4 regions of the Streptomyces sp. NBC_00873 genome follow, and region 1 is predicted to be linked to each of the others. Evidence: riboswitches for the same ligand, from Rfam matches in the RefSeq annotation. Region 1 holds a riboswitch; each other region holds the start of a gene.
What was found. A riboswitch is a leader RNA that binds a small molecule or an ion and turns the genes downstream of it on or off. The one in region 1 is predicted to bind cyclic di-AMP.
Positions count from the first base shown of each region.

Region 2: linked by a shared signal. The riboswitch ahead of OH809_RS20060 (M23 family metallopeptidase) and the one ahead of OH809_RS05885 (peptidoglycan DD-metalloendopeptidase family protein) in region 1 are both predicted to bind cyclic di-AMP.
Region 3: linked by a shared signal. The riboswitch ahead of OH809_RS35815 (C40 family peptidase) and the one ahead of OH809_RS05885 (peptidoglycan DD-metalloendopeptidase family protein) in region 1 are both predicted to bind cyclic di-AMP.
Region 4: linked by a shared signal. The riboswitch ahead of OH809_RS17240 (NlpC/P60 family protein) and the one ahead of OH809_RS05885 (peptidoglycan DD-metalloendopeptidase family protein) in region 1 are both predicted to bind cyclic di-AMP.

Region 1 covers NZ_CP108803.1:1,246,103-1,251,713, reverse strand. The annotation lists gene OH809_RS05895 (tyrosine-protein phosphatase) at 1-811, opposite strand, end outside; gene OH809_RS05890 (alpha-galactosidase) at 1,008-3,113, shown strand; cyclic di-AMP (ydaO/yuaA leader) riboswitch at 3,396-3,553, shown strand; gene OH809_RS05885 (peptidoglycan DD-metalloendopeptidase family protein) at 3,557-4,477, shown strand; gene OH809_RS05880 (STM4011 family radical SAM protein) at 4,633-5,550, opposite strand; gene OH809_RS05875 (STM4012 family radical SAM protein) at 5,559-5,611, opposite strand, start outside.
Region 2 covers NZ_CP108803.1:4,383,579-4,389,189, reverse strand. The annotation lists gene OH809_RS20085 (SHOCT domain-containing protein) at 1-9, opposite strand, end outside; gene OH809_RS20080 (hypothetical protein) at 205-426, shown strand; gene OH809_RS20075 (SPFH domain-containing protein) at 524-1,726, shown strand; tRNA gene OH809_RS20070 (tRNA-Met) at 1,974-2,047, shown strand; gene OH809_RS20065 (PP2C family protein-serine/threonine phosphatase) at 2,284-3,438, shown strand; cyclic di-AMP (ydaO/yuaA leader) riboswitch at 3,699-3,851, shown strand; gene OH809_RS20060 (M23 family metallopeptidase) at 3,863-4,981, shown strand; partial or broken gene OH809_RS20055 (aldo/keto reductase) at 5,070-5,216, shown strand; gene OH809_RS20050 (PrsW family glutamic-type intramembrane protease) at 5,224-5,611, opposite strand, start outside.
Region 3 covers NZ_CP108803.1:7,743,611-7,749,221, forward strand. The annotation lists gene OH809_RS35795 (adenosylmethionine--8-amino-7-oxononanoate transaminase) at 1-298, opposite strand, end outside; gene bioB (biotin synthase BioB) at 291-1,475, opposite strand; gene OH809_RS35805 (8-amino-7-oxononanoate synthase) at 1,620-2,762, shown strand; partial or broken gene OH809_RS35810 (LysE family transporter) at 2,897-3,115, shown strand; gene OH809_RS35815 (C40 family peptidase) at 3,145-3,618, opposite strand; cyclic di-AMP (ydaO/yuaA leader) riboswitch at 3,622-3,808, opposite strand; gene OH809_RS35820 (hypothetical protein) at 4,124-4,432, opposite strand; gene OH809_RS35825 (ATP-dependent Clp protease proteolytic subunit) at 4,440-5,075, opposite strand; partial or broken gene OH809_RS35830 (VOC family protein) at 5,561-5,611, shown strand, end outside.
Region 4 covers NZ_CP108803.1:3,819,713-3,825,323, reverse strand. The annotation lists gene OH809_RS17250 (NlpC/P60 family protein) at 1-510, opposite strand, end outside; gene OH809_RS17245 (hypothetical protein) at 866-1,219, shown strand; gene OH809_RS17240 (NlpC/P60 family protein) at 1,294-2,460, opposite strand; cyclic di-AMP (ydaO/yuaA leader) riboswitch at 2,459-2,622, opposite strand; gene pcrA (DNA helicase PcrA) at 2,880-5,369, shown strand; gene OH809_RS17230 (M23 family metallopeptidase) at 5,455-5,611, opposite strand, start outside.

The sequences.
Region 1 (5,611 bases):
ACGCCTCGTCCAGGAGCCGTCCGCGCAGCCGCTCCAGGATCTCCGGAGTCAGCTTCAGGCCCTCGGCGAGATAGCGGTCCGTGCTGCCCCAGGTCTCCTCGATGGTGCTGAAGGCCTGGGCGAGGTACTCGGCGCGGGCGTCGAAGAGCGGGCTGAGCAGCTCCATCACCTCGGGCGACATCCCGGTCGCCGAGGTGTCGGTGCGCCGGACCTTGTACCGGCGGTGCGGATCGTTGGACTTCAGGTAGTCGGCCTCGATGGCCTCGCGCTCGACGCCGACCGCCAGCAGCGAAACCGCGATCGAGAGACCGGCACGGTCCTTGCCGGCCGCGCAGTGCATCAGAGCGGGAACGCTGTCCTCGGCCAGGGCGTGCAGCACCCGGCTGTGCTCGGCGGTACGGTCCCTGATGATCGACTTGTACGAGGCGGTCATCCGCGCCGCCCCCTTGCCGTCGCCAAGGATCGAGCGCAGCTGCGCGATGTCGCCGTCGCGGACCATCCGCCAGAACTCGGCGCCGTCGGCCGGGTCGGAGAGCGGAATGCTCACATTCCGCACGCCCGGCAGGTCCACGTCCGGGCCTTCGAGCCTATGGTCCGCCGCATTGCGGAAGTCGAAGATCGTGTGCAGCCCGAGGCCGCCGAGGAACGCGGCGTCCTCATCGGTGGCGTGCGCGAGGTGACCGCTGCGGAAGAGCCGCCCGTGCCGCACCCGGCGGCCGTCCACGGTCGGCAGTCCGCCCACATCGCGGAAGTTGCGCACACCTGCCAGCTCGGGTTCCGTCGACGGGACCTGCGGCACCTGCTGCGTCACGGTGTCTCCTGGAGTGTCTGGCGTCGGCGCGGCTCGCCGGCGAGGTCAGTTCCTGCGACGATACGACATTGAATTCTCAGGCAATCCTCTCGGCCGTCTCCTGCTGAACACCCCATGGAATTCGCCTCGCACGGGCGTTGCCCGGCCGTCGGTCGGCGGTCGATGATGTGCGGAACTGTGGGAATGCGGGGAAGACATGATCGAGACGGGTGACCAGGGTCGGACCTGGCTGCTGACCGGGGCGAGCGGCAGCTACGCGCTGCACCTCACCGGCCGGGACGAACTGCTGCATCTGCACTGGGGGCCGCAGATCTCCCTCGCGGCCGCCGAGGCCCTCGCCGCCGCGCCCGAGCCGCCCTTCCGGGGCTTCGAGTCGCAGCTGGACGGCCGCGAGGAGTACCCGGTCGAGGGCGGCCCCCGCTTCGTCCGGCCCGCTCTCTCCGTACGCACCCCCGAAGTCCGGGGCACCGAATGGGCGTTCGCCGGGGCCGCCGTGGACGGCGACGAACTCCGTATCGCGTTCGCCGACTCCGTGCAGCGGCTCGCGCTCACGCTGCACTACCGGATGCGGGACGACTCCGATGTCATCGAGCGCTGGGCCACCGTCACCCACACCGGTCCTGACGGTCCGCTGCTGGAGCTGCTGCGCGCCGACGCGGCGGCCTGGGCGCTGCCCGCCCGCGACAGCTGGCGGCTGAGCCAGCTGCACGGCCGCTGGGCGGCCGAGACACAGCTCGAACGGTCGGAGCTGACGTACGGCGAGAAGGTCCTCTCCAGCAGGCGTGGCCACACCGGACACCAGTTCCTGCCCTGGGTCGCGCTCGACGCGGACGGCGCCGCCACCGAGGAGGACGGCGAGGTGTACGGCTGCGCGCTCGGCTGGTCCGGCTCGTGGCGGATCGCGGTGCAGCAGCTCCCCGACGGGCTCGTACAGATCACCGGAGGCGCCGGATACGACGACTCCGGGCTGCTGCGGCTCGCACCGGGGGAGACGTACACCACACCGGTGTTCGCCGGGCTGTGGAGCGCCGAAGGGTTCGGCGGGGCGAGCCGGGCCTGGCACGCCTGGCAACTGGCCCATGTCGTCCCGGACGCCGAGAGCCTGCGGCCGGTGCTCTACAACTCCTGGGAGGCGACCGGCTTCGACATCGCGGAGGACCAGCAGCGCGCCCTCGCCGAGCGCGCCGCGGCGATGGGCGTCGAGCTGTTCGTCGTGGACGACGCATGGTTCGGGCAGCGCACCAGCGACCGGGCCGGACTCGGCGACTGGACCCCCAACGCCGAGCGATTCCCCGGCGGGCTGAAGCCGCTCGCCGACGAAGTGCACGGACTCGGCATGCAGTTCGGCATCTGGGTCGAGCCGGAGATGGTGAACGCCGACAGTGATCTGTATCGCGCGCACCCCGACTGGGTGCAGCACTTCCCTGGGCGGACCCGGACCGAATTCCGTCATCAGCTGGTGCTCAATCTGGCCCGGACCGATGTGCAGAACCATCTGTGGGAGCAGCTCGACACGCTGCTCTCCAGCGCTCCGATCGACTATGTGAAATGGGACTTCAACCGCTGCTTCACCGATGCGGGCTGGCCGGGCGAGGGCTATCCGCAGAAGCTCTGGATCGCGCATGTGGACGCGCTCTACGCGCTGATCGACCGGCTGCGGGCCGCCCACCCCGGCGTCGCTTTCGAGTCCTGCTCGGGCGGCGGTGGCCGGATCGACCTGGGGATCCTCGTTCGTACCGACCAGGTGTGGACCTCCGACAACACCGACCCGCTCGACCGGCTCGCCATCCAGCAGGGCTTCGGGCAGATCCATCCGGCGCGGGTGATGGCCGCCTGGGTCACCGACAGTCCGAATGTCCAGCTCAACAGCAGGGTCAGTTCGCTGCGCTTCCGCTTCGTCAGCGCGATGGCCGGGGTGCTCGGGGTCGGCGGGGATCTCACCGAGTGGAGTGACGAGGAGCTGACCGAGGCGCGGAACTGGGTGGATCTCTACAAGGAGATCCGTCCCGCCGTGCAGCACGGCGCGCTGTACCGGCTGCGTGCCCCGCGCGGTGGGCTCAGCGCGGTGCAGTACGTGCACGGCGACGAGGCGGTGGTGCTGATGTGGCTGGAGGCGCAGCGGTACGGGGAGCGGCCGCCGGCTCTGCGGCTGCGCGGGCTCGACCCTGCGGCGACCTACACCGACCTGGACACCGGGGCGGTCCACCACGGCGCCGTGCTGCTGCATCAGGGTCTGCACACAGGGCTGCGGGGGGATCTGGACGCGAAGGTGCTGAGGCTCCGGCGTGCAGAGCGCTTATGACATGTCCGTATTGGGGCATTTAGTGGAACACACCCCATTTTCCTAGGAGATGATGCCCTCCTCGTGAGCGGGATCATATCCGTGACGGTGTGTGGTGACGTCGGGGATGGGCATTCCGGGCGTCGCGCGGAAAGTCAAGATCCGTAATCCACGGAGGGTGACCGGAATTCCGCGCCGATTTCCCGGCGCGGATTCCCTCGAGTAATCGATGGCTTGTTTCCGTCGTCCTCACTCGCCTACGGTCACCCTCAATCCGGACGGACCGCCTAATCCTGCCGCTGTCCGGAATTCGCACCCACTCACGTGTGGCAGGAGCGGGGGAACCAGGTAAGCCGCCGTCCGGAGAGATCCGGCCGGCTCGGGGTGAAGTCGCGAACCGCGACCGGGCATCTCCAGCCCGAACCCGACAGCTCACCTCGTAGGCGCCGGAGAGGAAATTCTTCATGCCCACATCGGGTAAGCACCGCCGTACCAAGTCCAGCACGATCGCCCGTCGCGTCGCCGCAGTCGGCGCCGGTGGGGCCGTCATCGCCCTTCCGCTGCTCGGCGCCACCGGTGCCCACGCCGCGGAGCAGGCCGCGCCCACCGCGCAGTCGGCAGCCACGCACGTCGCCGTCGAGGCCGCGCCGGTCGTGAAGAAGCAGGCCGAGACCCGGACGTACTCCGTCGTCGCCGGTGACTACCTGTCGAAGATTGCCGCCGAGCAGCAGGTCAAGGGCGGCTGGCAGCAGCTGTACCAGGACAACCGCGCGGTCGTCGGCGAGAACCCGAGCCTTATCGTCCCGGGCATGAAGCTGACGCTCGGCGGCAAGCCGGCCGGCTCCGCCGCGACGACGGACACCACGCAGTCCGCCCCGGCTCCGTCGACCTCCTCGGCCGACAAGTCCGCGTCGCAGTCCAAGGCTTCGGAGTCCGTCAAGACCACCACGGCTTCCGCCTCGGCCGGTCAGAGCAACAGCTCCGGCTACGTCCACCCGGTCCCGGGCAACCACACCACCGCCTACCGTGCCTCCGGCTCCAACTGGTCCAGCGGCAGCCACACGGGTATCGACTTCCCGGTCGCCACCGGCACCAGCGTGAAGGCGATCACCTCCGGCACCGTCGTCACCGCCGGCTGGGGTGGCGCGTACGGCAACCAGGTCGTCATCAAGCACGCCGACGGCCACTACTCGCAGTACGGCCACATGTCCTCGCTCTCCGTCTCGGCGGGCCAGACCGTGACCGCCGGCCAGCAGGTCGGCCTCTCCGGTGCCACCGGCAACGCCACCGGCCCGCACCTGCACTTCGAGATCCGCACCGGCCCGGCGTACGGGTCGGACATCGACCCCATTGCCTACCTGGCCTCGCACGGGATCTACGTCTGATCCACGGCTGATTCGGTCGGCTCGGTTAAGGGGCGGTGCGCGGCGGCGCACCGCCCCTTAACTTAGACCGACCGGCAATTGGGGGGTGGGTGAAGGGCCTCTCTTTGGCCTCATCTGCCGGACGGGCCCGTTCCCTTTCCTGCCTCTCGGGGGCTTCAGGCCTGTCCGGCGGCGGGGGAAACCGGCAGGAACCGGCGCCCCGAGGGCGCCGGTATGCCCGGGCGTCGGGTTGGTATGCGCTCCAGGACGCCACCCGCGAAGACGTCGTACAACGGCAGCGTCTCCAGATGCACATAGCCGATGTGGCAGTCGCAGACGGCGAGCGGACAGGCCCGCGGACCGAGCGCACGCCGGTAGCTGCCGTCGTACAGGTTGCCCAGTTCGGCCGGGACGAAGTGGCAGCGACGCACCGTGCCGTCGCCGTCCACCGAGATGACGGACTCGCCGGTCCGGCACGGCATGCCTGCCGAGCGGTGCGGGTGACGGCTGTACGGGAAGAGGGGGTCGAGGGCCGTCCAGCGGTCCGCCTCCTCGTCCGTGTAGCTCTGCCCCTCAGCGGCATTGACCCAGAGATAGACCTCGTCGGGCAGGTCGGTACGGAGGCGCCGCGCCTCGTCGAAATGCTCCTCGAGACCGACGACACCGACGCTGTACCGGACACCGAGGACGGACAGCTCCCGGCACCTGGCGAGGAAACGGTCGTACGGTGTCTGCCCCGGGTGGTACGTGCACCACAGCGCGATCTTGTCGCGGCCGGCTCCACCGGCCTCGGCCAGCCACCGTGTACGACCGCTGAGATTGGTCTGGATCGCGACCCGGCCGATATGCGGCAGCTGCGCCAGTTCCACCAACGCGCGGCGGTACCAGGAACGGACCAGCCCCTCGCCCCACGGCGTGAAGAGCACCGAGATCCTGTCCCCGGTCTGCGCCGCAGCCCACGCGGTGAACCGCTCCAGCGCGGCGCGGTCGGCACGGAGCTGCTCCGGGCTGTCGCGCCGCTTGGCGAACGGGCAGTACGGGCAGTCGTAGTCGCACGACGCCAGGGGGCCCCGATAGAGGATCGTCAGATCCATGGGAGTGCTCACTTCAGTTCGTACGCGGCCATCGCGGCCCGTACAGCGGGGGAGAACAGTT
Region 2 (5,611 bases), 3.1 Mb from region 1:
GTTGTCCACGATCCGCTCCCTGGTCGTCGCGTCGTTCGACTCGCCGCTTCGTCTCGGCGACACAGCCCTGAACGGCTGAATCGTAAATCAGTCATATCACTAGATTTCAGCCCTCGCTCGCTGTCGTGCGGACCGTTCTTCAGGGGCCGTTCCCGCGGAGGTGGCGCGGAGTACCGTGGAATGACCGAGGGAGGCGTGTGGCGTATGAGCGCCGCAGATGGGTCCGCCTGGAGCCCGATCGGGGCGGTCGGCCGCGTCACCGTGCCGATCCCGCCGAACGGCCCCGGCGAAGTACTGGTGGCCGTACGGGGTGGGTCGGAGGCCTACACCGCATGGTCGGCGACGTCGATCGACAGGGACGCACGCGTCGTTGTCGTCGACTCGGTCTCGGCACGGGGCGTGATCGTCGAACGCCTGCCGTCCTGAACCGGCAACCGACGCCGGGGAGCGACGTCGGGGAAGGCGATGTACGGCACCGCACCGGGACATCACGTCGAGAAAGGCGTACGGCAGGAGTCCGCTCATGTTGTTCTGGCACGTTCCCGCCCCCAACGAGGCGATGCTCATCTCCGGATCGAAATCGAAACGGCAGACCCAGGACACCCAGTTCCGGATCGTCACCGGTCACGGCAGCTTCGTCGTACCGGTGAAGCAGAAGGCGCGCATGCTCTCCCTCGCGCTGCGCGAGGCGGAGATCACCGAGGACTGCGTCACCCAGCAGGGCATCCGCCTCAACGTCCGCGCCGTCGCCGTCTTCAAGGTCGGTGACGACGCCGTCTCCATCGCCAACGCCGCCCGTCGCTTCCTGTCCGAACAGGACCAGATGGAGGAACTCGCAGGCCGGATCTTCGCCGGACACCTGCGTTCCATCGTCGGCGGGCTGACCGTCGAGCAGATCATCCGGGAGCGGAACCGGGTCTCCCAGGAGGTCATCGCGGGCAGCCACAGCGAGATGGAGAAACTCGGCATCGTCGTGGACGCCCTCCAGATCCAGGAGATCGAGGACTCCACCGGCTACATCAACAACCTCGCCGCCCCGCACGCGGCCGCCGTCGCCAGCCAGGCCCGGATCGCCCAGGCCAGAGCGGACCAGGAGGCGTCCGAGCGGGAGCAGCAGGCCGCGGCGCTCAAGGCCGAGTACGAACGGGACACCGCGATCAAGCGGGCCGGTTTCCTCGCCGAGACCGAGCAGTACAACGCCCGCGCCGCTCAGGCCGGACCGCTCGCCCAGGCCAGGGCCTCGCACGAGGTCGTCGAGGAGCAGACCGCGCTGGCCGAGCGGCAGGCGGCGCTGGCGGCGCAACGGCTGGAGGCGGAGGTCAGGCGTCCGGCGGACGCCGAGGCGTACCGGCAGCGCACGCTCGCCGAGGCCGCCCGCGACCAGGCGAAGTTCCAGGCCGACGGCAGTGCGTACGCCGAACGGGCCGTCGCCCAGGCGCAGGCCGACGCCAACACCGCGCGTGCCGCCTCGCTCCGGGACGGGAATCAGGAGCTGATCGCGGCCAACCGCATCGTGGAGAACCTGCCGGCCCTGGCCGACGCGGCCGCCCGCGGGATGTCGGGGGCCGACCTCACCGTGCTCAACGGCACCAACGGTGTCAACGAGATGGCGGCGGGCGTGGTCAGTCAGGGGCTGGCGATCCTCCACGCAATCCAGCGCGGTGCGAACACGGCGAAGCCGGCGGTCGACGCGAAGCGGGCCCCGCACATCACCGACTCGAACTGAGACCGACCGGCAATTGGGGGGTGCGTGCCCCAGCCCCGTGACGCCGCCCCCCAATTGCCGGTCGGTCTGAGCCGGGCTACTTCTCCGCCCCGGAGGGTGCGGCAGATACCTTGCGACAGAAGGCACTTCGTCGGCAGCTGCTTCTCGAATTCGGTGCCTTGGAGCAGTGGATGGGAGCGGATGGGCGCAGGCGGATCAGTAAATGGTCAACCGTCCGTCCCGGATGGCGTAGAGTTGTGTTTACCGACGCGGGGTGGAGCAGCTCGGTAGCTCGCTGGGCTCATAACCCAGAGGTCGCAGGTTCAAATCCTGTCCCCGCTACTGAAGATTCAGGCCCGGCATGCATAGAGCGTGCCGGGCCTGATTCGTGTTTTCGTGTTTCCGTCCCCCCTTCGGCCGATGCGGAGTCGCCGCGCGGCGCCGCTCCGGCAAGCCTGGGGGAGTGGGGTGCGGCACCGTCCGCAGCCAGGCGCGTACCGGGCAGGAGACCGCGGGGCGTATCGGGCAGGAGACCGCAGGAACCGCTGCGCGTACCGGGCAGGAGACCACAGGTGGGGATGGCGGAGAAGCTGCGCGGGGCGCGGGGCGGGGGCGGCAGACCTTCCCGGCGGTTCGTCGGCGCGCTGCCGGCGCTGCTGATCGCCGTCGGGCTCGTGTTCGACATCCTCACCCCGCCACCGTTCACCGCCGTGCCGCTGTTCGTGGCGGCCCCGCTGGCCGCCGCACCGTTCTTCTCACGGGCGGGCACCGTCCGTATCGGCGTCGCCTCGCTGCTCTCGATCCTCGTCCTGCGGAGCCAGAGCGGCGCGCTGCTGCAGGTCGTGCCGTCCCTCGAGGTCCTCACCGTGTTCACCGCCTCGGCCCTCGCCCTCTTCATCAACGGAGTCGTACGGCGTGGCAGTGAGCAGCTGGCTTCGGCGCGGGTCATCGCGGAGACCGCCATGCGGGCCGTGCTGCCGAAGCCGAACGACTGGATCGGCGGGCTGCACGTTGCCGCGCGGTACGAGGCGGCGCAGGCGGACGAGTTCGTCGGCGGCGACCTGTTCGCCGTGGTGGACACCCCGCACGGCGTGCGGCTGGTGGTCGGGGACGTGCGGGGCAAGGGGCTCGACGCGGTCGAGGCGGTGGCGGTGATCATCGGCGCGTTCCGGGAGGTCGCCGAGCACGAGGCTTCGCTGGAGGGCGTGGCGCAGCGGCTGGAGCGGGCGCTGGCGCGGGAGGGGGAGCGGCGCGGCGGGATCGATCCGGTCGAGGGGTTCGTCACCGCCGTACTCGCCGAGATCCCGCACGGTGCGGCCGAGGTGCGGATCGTCAACCGCGGCCACCCCGAGCCGCTGCTGCTCCACCCCGACGGGGGGGTGGAGGTGCTGGTGCCGAGCGTGCCCGCGCTGCCGCTCGGCATGGGTCTGGGGGTGTGGCCGGACCTGGCCGACGTCTGGAGTCTGGCCGCCGGGGCCACGCTGCTCGTCTACACCGACGGTCTTTCCGAGGCGCGCGACAGGCGTGGGGTGTTCTACGACCCGGCGGCCCGGCTGCGCGGGCGGATCTTCCCCGGGCCCGAGGAGCTGCTGTCCGCGCTGACCGATGACGTACGGCTGCACACGGGCGGCAAGTCCACCGACGACCTGGCGCTGGTCGCGGTCGTACGGCCCGCGGAGGGGCAGCCGGAGCGGCGCAGGACCGTGAAGATCGTGGGCCGCCGGCAGGAATGAGGCGCGGCGGCGGTGAGCACACGAGGACGATGCCACCGTGTGTAATCGAAGAGTGCCGCTCTGCATAACGTTTGACGCAACGTCAGAAAGACAGTAGTGACTGAGTCCGGGTCAACTCGCCCGATTCCACCCGGTTGTGTCCCGTAAAGTCCAGGCCAAGACCGTGAACGATCAGAGGGAACAGCTTGGAATCAGGCCCGTGTGTCTATTAACGTTCGATAACGCAGCGCGGTCGTCCCAGCCGTCGTCAGTGGCGGCACCGTGCGCGAGCGCCGAATTCCGCAAGGGAACCGGGGAACCACCTACATGGGGTGAATCGGACATCTGTGTCTCGTGAGAGGCAGAGGGATCCGTAGGAGACCTTCCTGCTCCGAACCCGTCAGCTAACCCGGTAGGCGAGAAGGAAGGAAAGGAGTGCGCCCCCGTGGCGTCCAACAAACCTGCCCCCGAAGCCCCTTCCCGGTTCGGCTCCGACTTCACCACTGAGTACGGATCCGGGACGGACACCGAGTTCGCCACCGGGTTCACCACCGAGTCCGGGACCGAGGGCTTCGGAGAGACCGACCGGGCCCGGGAGGAATGGAACCCCACCGAGGAGTCCGTCCGCCCCGTACGTGGCAGGCACCGCGTCGCCAAGCAGCGCAATGGGCTCGCCCGTAGTTCCACGGTTCTCGGCGTCGGTGTCATCGCGGCCGTCGGCGCGGGCGGTATGGCCACCGCGCAGAGCAAGCCGCCGGTCTCCATCTCCCTTCCCGATTCCATCGCCGACAAGCTCCCCGACGCCAACTCCCTCCCCGGCGTGGGCGCGCTGCTCTCCGAGGAGTCCGCCACCGACCAGGCCCAGGCCAAGACCGCCGCCGCCCCGCTGACCAGCGCGGGCATCACCACCGCCGAGGCCGAACAGGGCGCCACCGACGCCGGCGAGGCCCTCCGCGCCCGCATCCTCCAGCAGGCCGAGCAGCAGCAGAACGCCGCCGACGCGGAGGCCAAGGCGGCCGAGGAGAAGGCCGCCGCGGAGAAGGCGGCAGCCGAGGCGAAGCAGAAGCAGGACATCGCGGCGGCCAAGGCCGAGGCCGAGAAGAAGAAGGCGGAGGAAGCGGCGAAGGCCAAGGCCGAGGCCGAACGGCTCGCCAAACTGGCCGCCAGCTACGCCATCCCCACTTCCTCGTACACGATCACCTCGACCTTCGGCCAAGCCGGTTCGATGTGGTCCTCCGGCCACCACACCGGTCTCGACTTCGCGGCGCCGACCGGCACCCCGATCAAGGCCATCCACACCGGCACCATCAAGTCGGCGGGCTGGTCCGGCTCCTACGGCTACCGCACGGTCCTGGAGCTCGAGGACGGCACGGAGCTGTGGTTCTGTCACCAGTCGTCGATCGACGTCAGCGCCGGCCAGAAGGTCACCACCGGTGAGACCATCGGCCGCGTCGGCGCCACCGGAAATGTGACGGGTCCCCACCTCCACCTGGAGGTCCACACCCCGAGCGGCACGGGCATCGACCCGATGACCTGGCTGCGCGACAAGGGCCTCACGGTCTGACCCGATGAACGCGGGCCGCGGCCCGCCACCGATCCCCGGCAGTCCTGACGCTCACCCCCCGACGTCAGGGCTGCCGGTCCGTTTGGCCGTCGCCCTGGCCCGGCTCGCCGCCCGTCCGACCGTAGCCGCCCCGATCGCCTCGGCCCGCACGGTCGAGCAGCTGCCCGCACTGGTGGCCGTCGCCGGCCTCCGGCTGACCGAGCAGGAGCCGGCGGAACTCACCGAGGCGTCCGCCCGACCCGTCACCAGGGATGCCGGGGCGGCCGGTTCCCGTAGATCTGCTGTCCGTGGGGCGGCTGGTGATACGGCTGCCCAGGGGGCGACAGGTACGGGTTGTGACCGCCGTACGGCTGGTACCGCCGCGGAACCGGCGCCGGGGCCATGGAGTGCGGGCGCAAACGGCCCGTCGCCTGTGCCGCGTACGCCAGGGCGGGGGCGGCCACCTCCCGGCGCTGCCAGAGATGGTGCAGCAGTTCCAGTTCACGTGCGGTGAAGTCCGGTTCCGCCGCCCCGCGGCCTGCCTGGCGGCGCAGGAACGCCAGGGACGTGGCGAACGACTCGTACTCGGCGACCGCCCGCGCCGCAGCCTTGCCGCGCGCCCTGGCCTGCGCCTTGGCGTGGCTCCGTATC
Region 3 (5,611 bases), 6.5 Mb from region 1:
GGCGCACGGCGGGCTCATGGGTGAGCCCGCCGAACATCACATGGCTCATCCGGTCCAGCTGGCCACGCGCCGCCTCATTGAGCACCGGGTGGTTGTAGCCGTGCACCGCCGACCACCAGGACGACATGCCGTCGACCAACTCGCTCTGCCCGTGGGCCGGTTCGGCGAGCCGGAGACGTACTCCGGACGCGGACTCCACCACCAGCGGCTCCTGCCGGCCCGGCATCGGGCCGTACGGATGCCAGACGTGGTCCCGGTCCAGGGTCCGCAGTTCGGCCGGGGAGAGGGGCTCAGGCATTGGGTGCGAGATCCGTTCCCGCGCCACGACGGCGGACCGCCACCAGATCCGTACGCGCGCCCGGCACCCCGGCCTCGGCGTCCCCCGGCTCGTCGGCCACGTCACCGCAGGGCGCACAGCCCCCCGCGTGCGAGCCGCAGCCGCCACCGGTCTCCGCCTCGGCCGTCGCGTCCGTACGGTGCCGGGGCAGCGTCGTCGTACCCGCGCCCTCCACCTCGAAACCGGCGTCCGCGATCATGTCCAGATCCGCCTGTCCCGCCTGGCCCTCACTGGTCAGATAGTCGCCCAGGAAGATCGAGTTGACCAGGTGCAGGGCGAGCGGCTGCATCGAGCGCAGATGTACTTCGCGGCCGCCCGCGAGCCGGACCTCGACATCCGGGCAGACGAACCGGACCATCGCCAGAATGCGCAGACAGCGCTGCGGGGTGAGGTTCCACTCCTTGGCGAGCGGGGTTCCCTCGAACGGGATCAGGAAGTTCACCGGAACCGAGTCCGGGTCCAGCTCGCGCAGCGAGAAGACGACGTCGACCAGATCCGCGTCGCTCTCACCCATCCCGGCGATCAGCCCGGAGCACGCCGAGAGTCCCGCGGCCTGCGCCTGCTGGACGGTCTCCACCCGGTCCGCATAGGTGTGGGTGGTGGTGATGTCCCCGTACGTCCCCTCGGACGTATTGAGGTTGTGGTTGTACGCGTCGGCGCCCGCGGAACGCAGCCGATCGGCCTGCCCGGCGGAGAGCAGACCGAGGCAGGCGCACACCTCGACGCCCTCGTTCTGCTCCTTGATCGCCTCGATCGTCTGCGACACCCGGTCGACGTCCCGGTCCGTCGGACCGCGGCCGCTCGCCACCAGACAGACACGCTTCGCGCCGCCCGCCACCCCGGCGGCGGCGGCCTTCGACGCCTCGTCCGGTTTCAGCCAGGTGTACTTGAGGATCTCGGCCTTCGAGCCGAGCCGCTGCGAGCAGTACGAACAGTCCTCGGGGCAGAGCCCGGACTTGAGATTGACCAGATAGTTCAGCTTCACCCGCCGGCCGAACCACTGACGGCGCACCTTTCCGGCCGCGGCCACCACTTCGAGCAGGTCGTCGTCCGAGGTCGCCAGCACGGCGAGCGCTTCTTCGCGGGTCGGCAGCTCGCGCCGCAGCCCCTTGTCCACCAACGTGTTCAGGAGGTCCATGGTCATGATCCTGGCTTACGGCACCGCCCGCAGCCAAGGAGGAACCGGACAACAGAGCCCACAGAGCATGTGTGTATTGCCACACCATGACGGGCCAAGCGCCCGGTTAGGCTCTGTGAGCTGCCTACAAAAGGGACCGCCGACATGTCCTTCGCCCCGTTCGACTGGATCGATGACGAGGCGCGCCGCCGTGCGGACGCAGGGCTCGTCCGTACCCTGCGCCCGCGGTCGGCCGAGCCGGAACTGCTGGACCTCGCGAGCAACGACTACCTGGGCCTCACCCGGCACCCCGAGGTGACCGCGGCCGCCGCCGAGGCCGCGCACCGGTGGGGTGCGGGCGCCACCGGCTCCCGGCTGGTCACCGGTTCCACCGCGCTGCACGCCGACCTCGAACGCGAACTGGCCGAATTCTGCGGTTTCGAAGCGGCCCTCGTCCTCTCCTCCGGCTACGCGGCCAATCTCGCCGCGCTCACCGCCCTCACCGGCCGTGGCTCCCTGATCGTCTCCGACGCGGGCAATCACGCCTCCATCGTGGACGGCTGCCGCCTCTCCCGGGCGGACACCGCCGTCGTACCCCACGCCGATCCCGGAGCCGTCGCCAAGGAGCTGCGCGCGCACGGCGGCCGTGCCCTGGTTGTCACCGACTCGGTCTTCTCCGTCGACGGAGACGCCGCGCCGCTGCCGGAACTGGCCGGCGTCTGCCGTACGGAGGGCGCCGCGCTGCTCGTCGACGACGCGCACGGTCTGGGCGTGCTCGGCGAGGGCGGGCGCGGCGCCCTCGCCGCCGCCGGTCTCGCGGGTGGTGACGGGATCGTCACCACCCTGACCCTCTCCAAGTCCCTGGGCAGTCAGGGCGGAGCGGTCCTCGGCCCGGCCCGGGTGATCGACCATCTGGTCAACGCGGCCCGCACCTTCATCTTCGACACCGGGCTCGCACCGGCCGCGACGGGCGCGGCTCTCGCGAGCCTGCGCCTCCTGCGCCGCGAGCCGGCACGCGCGGGCAGGGCCCGTACGGTCGCCACCGCACTGTACGAACGGCTGACCGCGGAGGGGCTGACCGCCGTACGCCCCGACGCCGCAGTCGTCTCGGTCCGGGCACCTTCGCCGGACGCGGCGGTGCGCTGGGCGGCCGACTGCCGCGCGGCCGGGATCGCGGTGGGCTGCTTCCGACCGCCGTCGGTCCCGGACGGCATCTCGCGGCTGCGGCTCACCGCACGGGCCGATCTGACGGAGGCGCAGATCGCGACCGCGGTGGCGACCGTCCTGCGGACCGCGCCACTGACCTGACCGGTCAGCCGGCCGGACCGTCGTTCAGACCGGAGACGAACGAAGTCCAGGCCGCCGCGGAGAACCGCGGCGGGGGCCTGGACACGTCTTTGGAGTCCCGCTGTGTACGTCGACTGCCGGCCCGGGACAGCGGCGAGCAACCGCCCCTCCCCAGGACCCTGCTGCTGGCCGCCCTCGTCGTGCTGCTCGCGCTGATCTGGTTCCCGTCCGTGGCACTCCTGGTGGACCGCCTGGGCCGGTGGCTGCGCCGGCCGCGTACCGCCCGCGCCATCGAGGGCGGCAGCGGCGCGGCGCTCACCGCGCTGGGGCTGGTCCTGGTGACCGGACCTCTGATGCACTGCAGCACGTGGTGAATGGGGGAACCGGAGGAGAATCGGAGGGATCAGCGAACTCGTCCGTACCAGACGCTCCTCGTCCAGATCTTCTCCAGCCGCACGACGGAACCGGTCTTCGGGGAGTGCCAGATCTTACCCCTGCCGGCGTAGATGCCCACGTGGTAGACGCTGCGTCCCGAGTGGAAGAAGACCAGATCGCCGCGTTTCCGCTTCGACGCCGAGACGTGGCGGGTCTTGTTGTACTGCTGCTGGGCCGTGCGTGGGAGCCTCTTGCCCACCTTCTTGAACGCATACAGCATCAGCCCGGAACAGTCGAAACCGTGGGGGCCAGTGGCCCCGTACCGGTATGGCGATCCCTTCTTCGACGCGGCGATCTTGAGCGCCTTCGTTGATTGCGTCGCGGCCTGGGCGTCGGTCACGGCGCCGGGGGCGAACATGGAGCCGCCGACGGCGGCGAGCGTCAGAAATGTGGCCGTACCGGCCCGGGTGATCAGAAACGGGACATGAACCTGCGCAGTCATGCGCAACCCTTCGTCAGCCGCCTGTGAAGGATGACCTGTCGGGTTCGGGCTGGCGAAGTTGCCCGGCCGCGCGATGCGGCTTCACCCCGAGGGCCGACCGGATGACCGGTCGACCCGTTGCGCTCGGGTCCTCCACTCCTGCCGATCCACTTCTGTCGACCAGTCATCCGGGCGGCGGCAGGACTCGGCGTCCGCCCGGACCGCCTCGCCGTGGTGGCGGGGGCTTGTCGTCCCACGGATCTTGACTCACCGCCTGCCGGATTTCCGAAGCAAAACAGCGATATGCGAAATTCAGCACTAATGGTCTGTTTGGGTGAGCAAGGTGTGATTTGGGTACTCGTCAGGCTGTCTCGACCGGTCCGGTACCAGCGGTGGAACGGCATATTTCGCTCACCGTCCACGCCGGCGGCGCAAGTCGAGTTATCCCTCTCGCGGGGGATTCCTTGCGCCGGACGAGCGAGAAAATTCGATCAGCGCGCCGGGCGTGTCGCCTACGGAGAGATGATCAACTCATCGGGGCCGGGGGCACGGTGACCCGTCCGGCCCGCCGTTCCCCGTCCAACACGCGCAGTGCCCGCGCCAACGTGGCGGCGTGGATCTGTGCTTCACCCCGCTCGTGCATCAAGGTGAGCGCGTCCCGCAGGGCGCCCGCCCGGGAGGCGAGTGCCTGGGCCGCGCGCAGTGCACCGTAGGTGTCGCTGCCGCGGGCGGGGTTGATTTGGCCCAGCTGGTCGAGCACTTCCAGGTAGCAGTCGATGAACTCGGCCTCGGCGCGCGTCAGCGCGGGCAGCGGCGGGAGGTGGGGTGGCTGCATCGGCGGTTCACCTCGCGCTGTTCGGCGGGAGCGACGTCTTGCGGTTCTCCAGGACGTGGTCCACCAGCCCGTACGCCTTGGCTTCGGCGGCGTCGAGGATGAGGTCGCGCTCGAAGTCGGCGGCGATCCGCTCGGCGCTGCGGCCGGTGTGGCGGGCCAGCATGCGGGTGAGCAGCTCACGGACGCGGACCAGTTCCCGCGCCTCGATCTCCAGATCGGACGGTTGGCCCTGAACCGGCTCCGGGAGCTCGGGCTGCTGGACGACGACCCTGGCCCCGGGCAGGGCGTGCCGCCGGCCGGGAGCGCCCGCAGCGAGCAGGACCGCCGCGCTGGAACCGGCCTGGCCGAGGCAGAACGTCTCCACCTCGCAGGTGAGGTAGTCCATCGTGTCGTAGATGGCGGACATGGCGCCGAACGAGCCGCCGGGGGAGTTGATGTAGAGGGAGATCGGCCGGTCGGGCGCGGCGTGCTCCAGATACATGAACTGCGCGATCAGGTCGTTGGCCGCGGTGTCGTCGACCGGGGTGCCGAGGAAGACGATGCGCTCGGCGAGCAGCTTGGAGTACGGGTCGAGGGTCCGGGTCCCGTCGGTCGTGCGCTCGGTGAACTCGGGCAGGACGTAACGGGCGGCAGGGCGGAACATGGCGAGGCCTCTCCTCCGGTGTCTGTGCGCGGCCTGCGGGGGCATCCGTAAAAAATGTACAGGACGTACAGAAGGTTATGATGGGGAGCACGCATCCTAGTGATCCACTAAAAGGCCGAGGGCAGAGGCTTTTTTGCTGTTCGCCGAGCGTAGATATCTCACAAATCTGTCACGACGTCTTGATCATCAGGCACTGCCAGCACCAAGCTCGACGTCCAGCCTGTCACCTTGACCGCAGTGAAGTTCGACGAAACCTGCTGAACGCCGCGCCCTATGCCCGCTACGTATCCCCACTGCCGGGCGAAGGGCGCGACTGCGGTGCGACGTCTCGGACAGTCGTGTGAGTTCCCCGAACACCCCGCCCGCCAGCAGACTGCTCGTTCCGGGCGCCGGGCTGGTGGACCGGGTGCGCGACCTGCTCCGCACCCCCACCCGTCGAACTCGGGCATGGCCTGACGTCCATCAGGCACCCGCAGGAGCACCGAATGCCAGCCCTTGAAGGAACCGTGCCGGTGGCCGGTGCGCCCTGCTGGGTG
Region 4 (5,611 bases), 2.6 Mb from region 1:
CGCCAGCTCGTCCTTCGCCTCCGCGCGCAGCTGGGCGATCTCGGTGACCTGCCGCTGCACGTTGGAGACCTCGGCCGCCTGGCGGTCGGCGGCCCGGTCCACGTACGAGGCCCGTTGCAGATACTGGTCGGGGTCCGAGGACAGCGCCAGCTGCACGGAGGGGTCGAGGCCGCCGGTGCGGTACTCCGCGGCGGCGAGCGAACCGAGTGCGTTGCGGGAGGCGTTGAGGCGTTCGGTCCTGCGGGCGGCCTCGTCGCGCAGTGCGTTCAGGGACTTGGCCGCGGCGGTCGCTTTCTCTTTCGCGCCGTTGTACTGCTCGGTGGCGACCTCGGCGTCGTGGTACAGCCGGTCCACCGCGGCCTTGATCCGGGTGGGGGTGGGCTGTGGTTCGGCGTGCGCGGAGCCCGGCAGGGCGGCGGCGGTCGCGGCCCCGGCGAAGGCGAGGGTGGCTGCGGTGCGGGCGGCGGAGCCGGTGTGCGGGCGCTGCCTGGGTTTCCGATGCGCTGCCACGGGGGCGGGGCTCCTTGCGTCGACTGCCCGTCGGGGCCTACCGGCGGGCCGCTGAGGTCCGGCGGCGGGACGCCAACAGGGGGAGCGGCCCGCCGCCGGATTTCTCGGCGGGGTGACCGGGCTGCCGTCCGGGTGCGGAGCGGTGGTGAAGCCGGCCACCTGGACAGGGACGCTAAGCCCGGGGCGCGAGGAAGAGTCGCAATGACGGCTATTGCCCGAATTTGGCAATGTGCTGTCGCTGAGCGACTGGAAAATTACACCAGAGTCAGGCAATTGGTACAGATGTAAGTGAAATGCCGAAGAGCCCCCACCTCGCCGAAGAGGGGTGATATGGCCCCGGCTAGGCTGCGGCCTCATGGACGTACTCATCAATATCTTCGTCGCGCTGCACATCATCGGCATCGCCGCCCTCCTGGGCGGCTTCCTGACCCAGATGAAGGCGATGGGCGCGGGCACGGCACGCTTCGTCCCGGCGATGCTGCACGGCGCGCTGACCATGCTGGTCACCGGTGTCGCGCTGGTCGGGCTCAACCAGGCCGACGACCACCCGGTCAACAACATCAAGATCGGCGTGAAGCTGGCGGTCCTGGTGGTGATCCTCGCGCTGGTCTACATCAAGCGGGACGAGGAGAAGGCCGAGAAGGGTGCCTTCGCGGCGGTCGGCGGGCTGACGGTCGCCAACATCTTGATCGCGACGCTCTGGACCTGAGCCGGACCACCCTCATGCGCGAGTGAGCCCCTGCCGGATCCGGCAGGGGCTCACTCGCGCATGAGGGCCCGCCGTCACGCCGGGCGCACGCTGCCGTAGATCGGCATGTAGTAGATCGACTCCTCGCGGACGTTCGCCCCCGGCTTCGGGGCGTGGATCATCATGCCGTCGCCCTTGTAGATGCCGACGTGGCTGATGTCGTCGTAGAAGAAGACGAGGTCGCCCGGCTGCAGGTCGGCCGTGGCTATCCGGGTGCCGGTCTTCACCTGGTCCCAGGTGGTGCGGGGGATGTCGACGCCCGCCGCCTTCCAGGCGGCCTGGGTCAGCCCCGAGCAGTCGTACGAGGAGGGGCCCGTCGCTCCCCAGACGTACGGCTTGCCGATCTGGGCGCGGGCGAAGGCGAGAACCTTCTCGGCCTTCGTGGTGGCGCTGGTGTCCGAGCCGGTCCCGGTTCCCGCGCCCGTCCCCGTGCCGCCGGTGGAGCCGGCCTCCTTCGCCGCCTCCTCGGCCTTGCGGTCCGCCTCGGCCTTGGCGGCGGCCTGCCGACGGGCGAGTTCCTCCGCCTTGCGCTTGGCCTCCGCCTCCTTCTCGCGCTCCAGTGCCGCCAGCCGCGCCTTCTCCTCGGCCGTCAGCTTCGACAGCGTCGCGCGCGCCTCACCCAACTTCTTCTGGACGGATTGTTTGCTGGTCCGGAGCGTGGCCTGGGACTCGGTGAGCGTCTCCAGGCTCTTCACCGCCTCGGTGCGCTTCTTCGCCGCCGCTGCCTGCTGCGTACGGAAGTCCGTGACCGCCTTCTGCTGCTGGGCGGTCATCCGGTTCATCAGCTGGTTCTGGTCGAAGTACGACTGCGGGTCGTCGGCCAGGAAGAAGGTGGCGGTCGGGGCGATGGAGCCGGTGCGGTACTGCGCGGCCGCGTAGTTGCCGAGCGTCCTGCGCGCCTCGTTCAGTTTGTCGGCGCGCTCGGCCACGTCCTCCAGCAGGGCGTCGACCTTGCCGCGCTGCGTGGCGGAGGCCTCCTTCGCCTGGTTGTACTGCTGGGTCGCGGTGCCCGCCTGCCGGTAGAGGTCGTCGACCTTCTTCTGCACGTCCTCGATGCTGGGCCTGGGTGCGCTCGGGGCGGCCGTGGCACTCTGGGTCGACAGCAGGGTCACCCCCGCCAGTGCGGCCGTCGTGAGCCCGACGGCGGGGGTGGTGGTGCGTACCCGGCTGCGCGGTTTGCGATGCGATGCCAAAGCCGGCATCTCCTTCCGTGGACCGCCTACCGGGTTAGCTGTCGGGTTCGGGCGGAACGGAAGGCTGCCCTACGGTCCGAGTGGGGATACAGACCGATTCACCCCGGTTTTGCATATGGGTCCCCGGTCCCGAACTCCCTGCGGGCAGCCCGGATTCGGCGGGGGAGCCCGCTCGGCGTGGTTCGCCTCAAGGGGGTACGGGCCGCCCGACAGGGCACGCTAGCCAACCGTGGTGCCGCTGTGAAGGTTGATGTTCGATATGCCCGATACGTTTTCGTGACCTTGGTGAAGAAGGGCCGGAGAAGGCGGCCCGGGCCCCGATTTCCTTACAGGGCGTGGGTGGGTGTTCTCCGTATGTAGGCGCCTTCCGGCCGCACTTCTCCATGCGGCCGCAGAGTGTCGGTGCGTCGCCCTAGACTCGTGAGGCGATGAGCAGCCTCTTTGACGACAGTTTCCTGGCCGGCCTCCAGCACTCGGAGGAAGAACCCCCGCCGCCCCCCGAGGACTCCGCACCCGAAGCGGTGCCGGAGGACCTCTTCGCGGGCGTGTTCGACGCGCCCGCGCCGCCTCGGGACGCGTACTACCGGGACGGCGCCCACCGCCCCGCCATCGACTCCGCCGCCCTGCTCGACGGGCTGAACACCGAGCAGCGCGCCGCGGTCGTGCACGCCGGATCGCCGCTGCTCATCGTCGCCGGCGCGGGCTCCGGCAAGACCCGGGTGCTCACCCACCGCATCGCCCACCTGCTGGCCGAGCGCGGCGTGCACCCCGGCCAGATCCTGGCGATCACCTTCACCAACAAGGCCGCGGGCGAGATGAAGGAGCGCGTCGAGCAGCTCGTCGGACCGCGCGCCAACGCCATGTGGGTCATGACGTTCCACAGCGCGTGCGTACGGATCCTGCGCCGCGAGTCGAAGCGGCTCGGCTTCACCTCGTCGTTCTCGATCTACGACGCGGCCGACTCCAAGCGGCTGATGGCACTGGTCTGCCGCGATCTGGACCTCGACCCGAAGCGCTTCCCGCCGAAGTCGTTCACGGCCAAGGTCTCGAACCTGAAGAACGAGCTGATCGACGAGGAGACCTTCGCCGGCCAGGTCGGAGGGGGTACCTCCCATTCGAGCGAAGCCGAGAATGGGGGAGGCTTCGAGAAGACGCTCGCCCAGGCGTACGCGATGTACCAGTCCCGGCTGCGCGAGGCCAACGCACTGGACTTCGACGACATCATCATGACGACGGTCCATCTGCTCCAGGCGTTCCCCGACGTCGCCGAGCACTACCGCCGCCGCTTCCGGCACGTCCTCGTCGACGAGTACCAGGACACCAACCACGCCCAGTACACGCTCGTACGCGAACTGGTCGGCCCGGCCGGAGAGGCCGACGCCCCCGCCGAACTCTGCGTCGTGGGTGACGCCGACCAGTCGATCTACGCCTTCCGCGGCGCGACGATCCGTAACATCCTCCAGTTCGAGGAGGACTACCCGAACGCGACGACGATCCTGCTGGAGCAGAACTACCGCTCCACGCAGACGATCCTCTCCGCCGCCAACGCTGTCATCGAGCGCAACGAGAGCCGCCGGCCCAAGAACCTCTGGACGAATGCGGGCGAGGGCGCCCGGATCACCGGCTATGTCGCGGACACCGAGCACGACGAGGCGCAGTTCGTCGCCGACGAGATCGACCGGCTGACCGACGCGGGCGACGCGAAGGCCGGCGACGTCGCGATCTTCTACCGGACGAACGCGCAGTCCCGCGTCTTCGAAGAGATCTTCATCCGCGTCGGCCTGCCCTACAAGGTCGTCGGCGGCGTGCGCTTCTACGAGCGCAAGGAGGTCCGGGACATCCTGGCCTACCTCCGGGTCCTCGCCAACCCCGAGGACACCGTTCCGCTGCGCCGCGTCCTCAACGTGCCCAAGCGAGGTATCGGCGACCGCGCCGAGGCGATGATCGACGCCCTGTCGCTGCGCGAGAAGATCACGTTCCCGCAGGCACTGCGCCGCGTCGACGAGGCGTACGGCATGGCGGCCCGCTCGGCCAACGCCGTCAAGCGGTTCAACACGCTGATGGAGGAACTGCGCACGATCGTCGAGTCCGGCGCAGGCCCCGCCGTGGTGCTGGAGGCGGTGCTGGAACGGACCGGCTATCTCGCCGAGCTCCAGGCGTCCACGGACCCGCAGGACGAGACGCGGATCGAGAACCTTCAGGAACTCGCCGCCGTCGCGCTCGAATTCGAGCAGGAGCGGGGGGAGTCCGCCGGGGAGGAAGGTGCGGGCACGGGCACGCTCGCCGAGTTCCTGGAGAAGGTCGCGCTCGTGGCCGACTCCGACCAGATCCCCGACGAGGACGAGGACGGCTCCGGCGTCATCACGCTGATGACGCTGCACACGGCCAAGGGGCTCGAATTCCCGGTGGTGTTCCTGACCGGCATGGAGGACGGCGTCTTCCCGCACATGCGCGCCCTGGGGCAGGTCAAGGAGCTGGAGGAGGAGCGGCGCCTCGCGTACGTCGGGATCACCCGTGCCCGTGAGCGGCTCTACCTGACGCGGGCGGCGATGCGCAGTGCGTGGGGTCAGCCCTCGTACAACCCGCCGTCGCGGTTCCTGGAGGAGATCCCGGACCAGCACCTGGAGTGGAAGCGGACCGGTCCGATGGCGGCCCCGGCCGGACCGACGTCGGGGATCACGTCGTCGCTGTCCTCGTCGCGCGCCCGCTCGGGCCCTTCGGGCTTCGCGACCCGGCGCACCTCGGACAAGCCGACGGTCACGCTGGTGGTCGGGGACCGGGTCACGCACGACCAGTTCGGGCTCGGCACGGTGACGGCGGTCGAGGGGATCGGCGACCAGGCGAAGGCGACGGTCGACTTCGGGGACGAACGACCGAAGAAGCTGCTGCTGCGGTACGCGCCGGTGGAGAAGCTCTAGGAGTCCGCCCCGGAGCCGACGGGGCGGGCGCAGGTGCCCGCCCCCTGCCGGCGGGCGGGGCCTGCGCCGTGTCGGACTCTGCTGCTCAGGTCGGGTCGACGCCGTGGCTGCGGAGCCAGGGCAGCGGGTCTATGGCCGCTCCGCCACCGGGCCGGACCTCGAAGTGCAGGTGCGGGCCGGTGGAGTTGCCGGAGTTCCCGGAGTACGCGATGACGTCACCGGCCTTGACCGGGCCCGAGCGG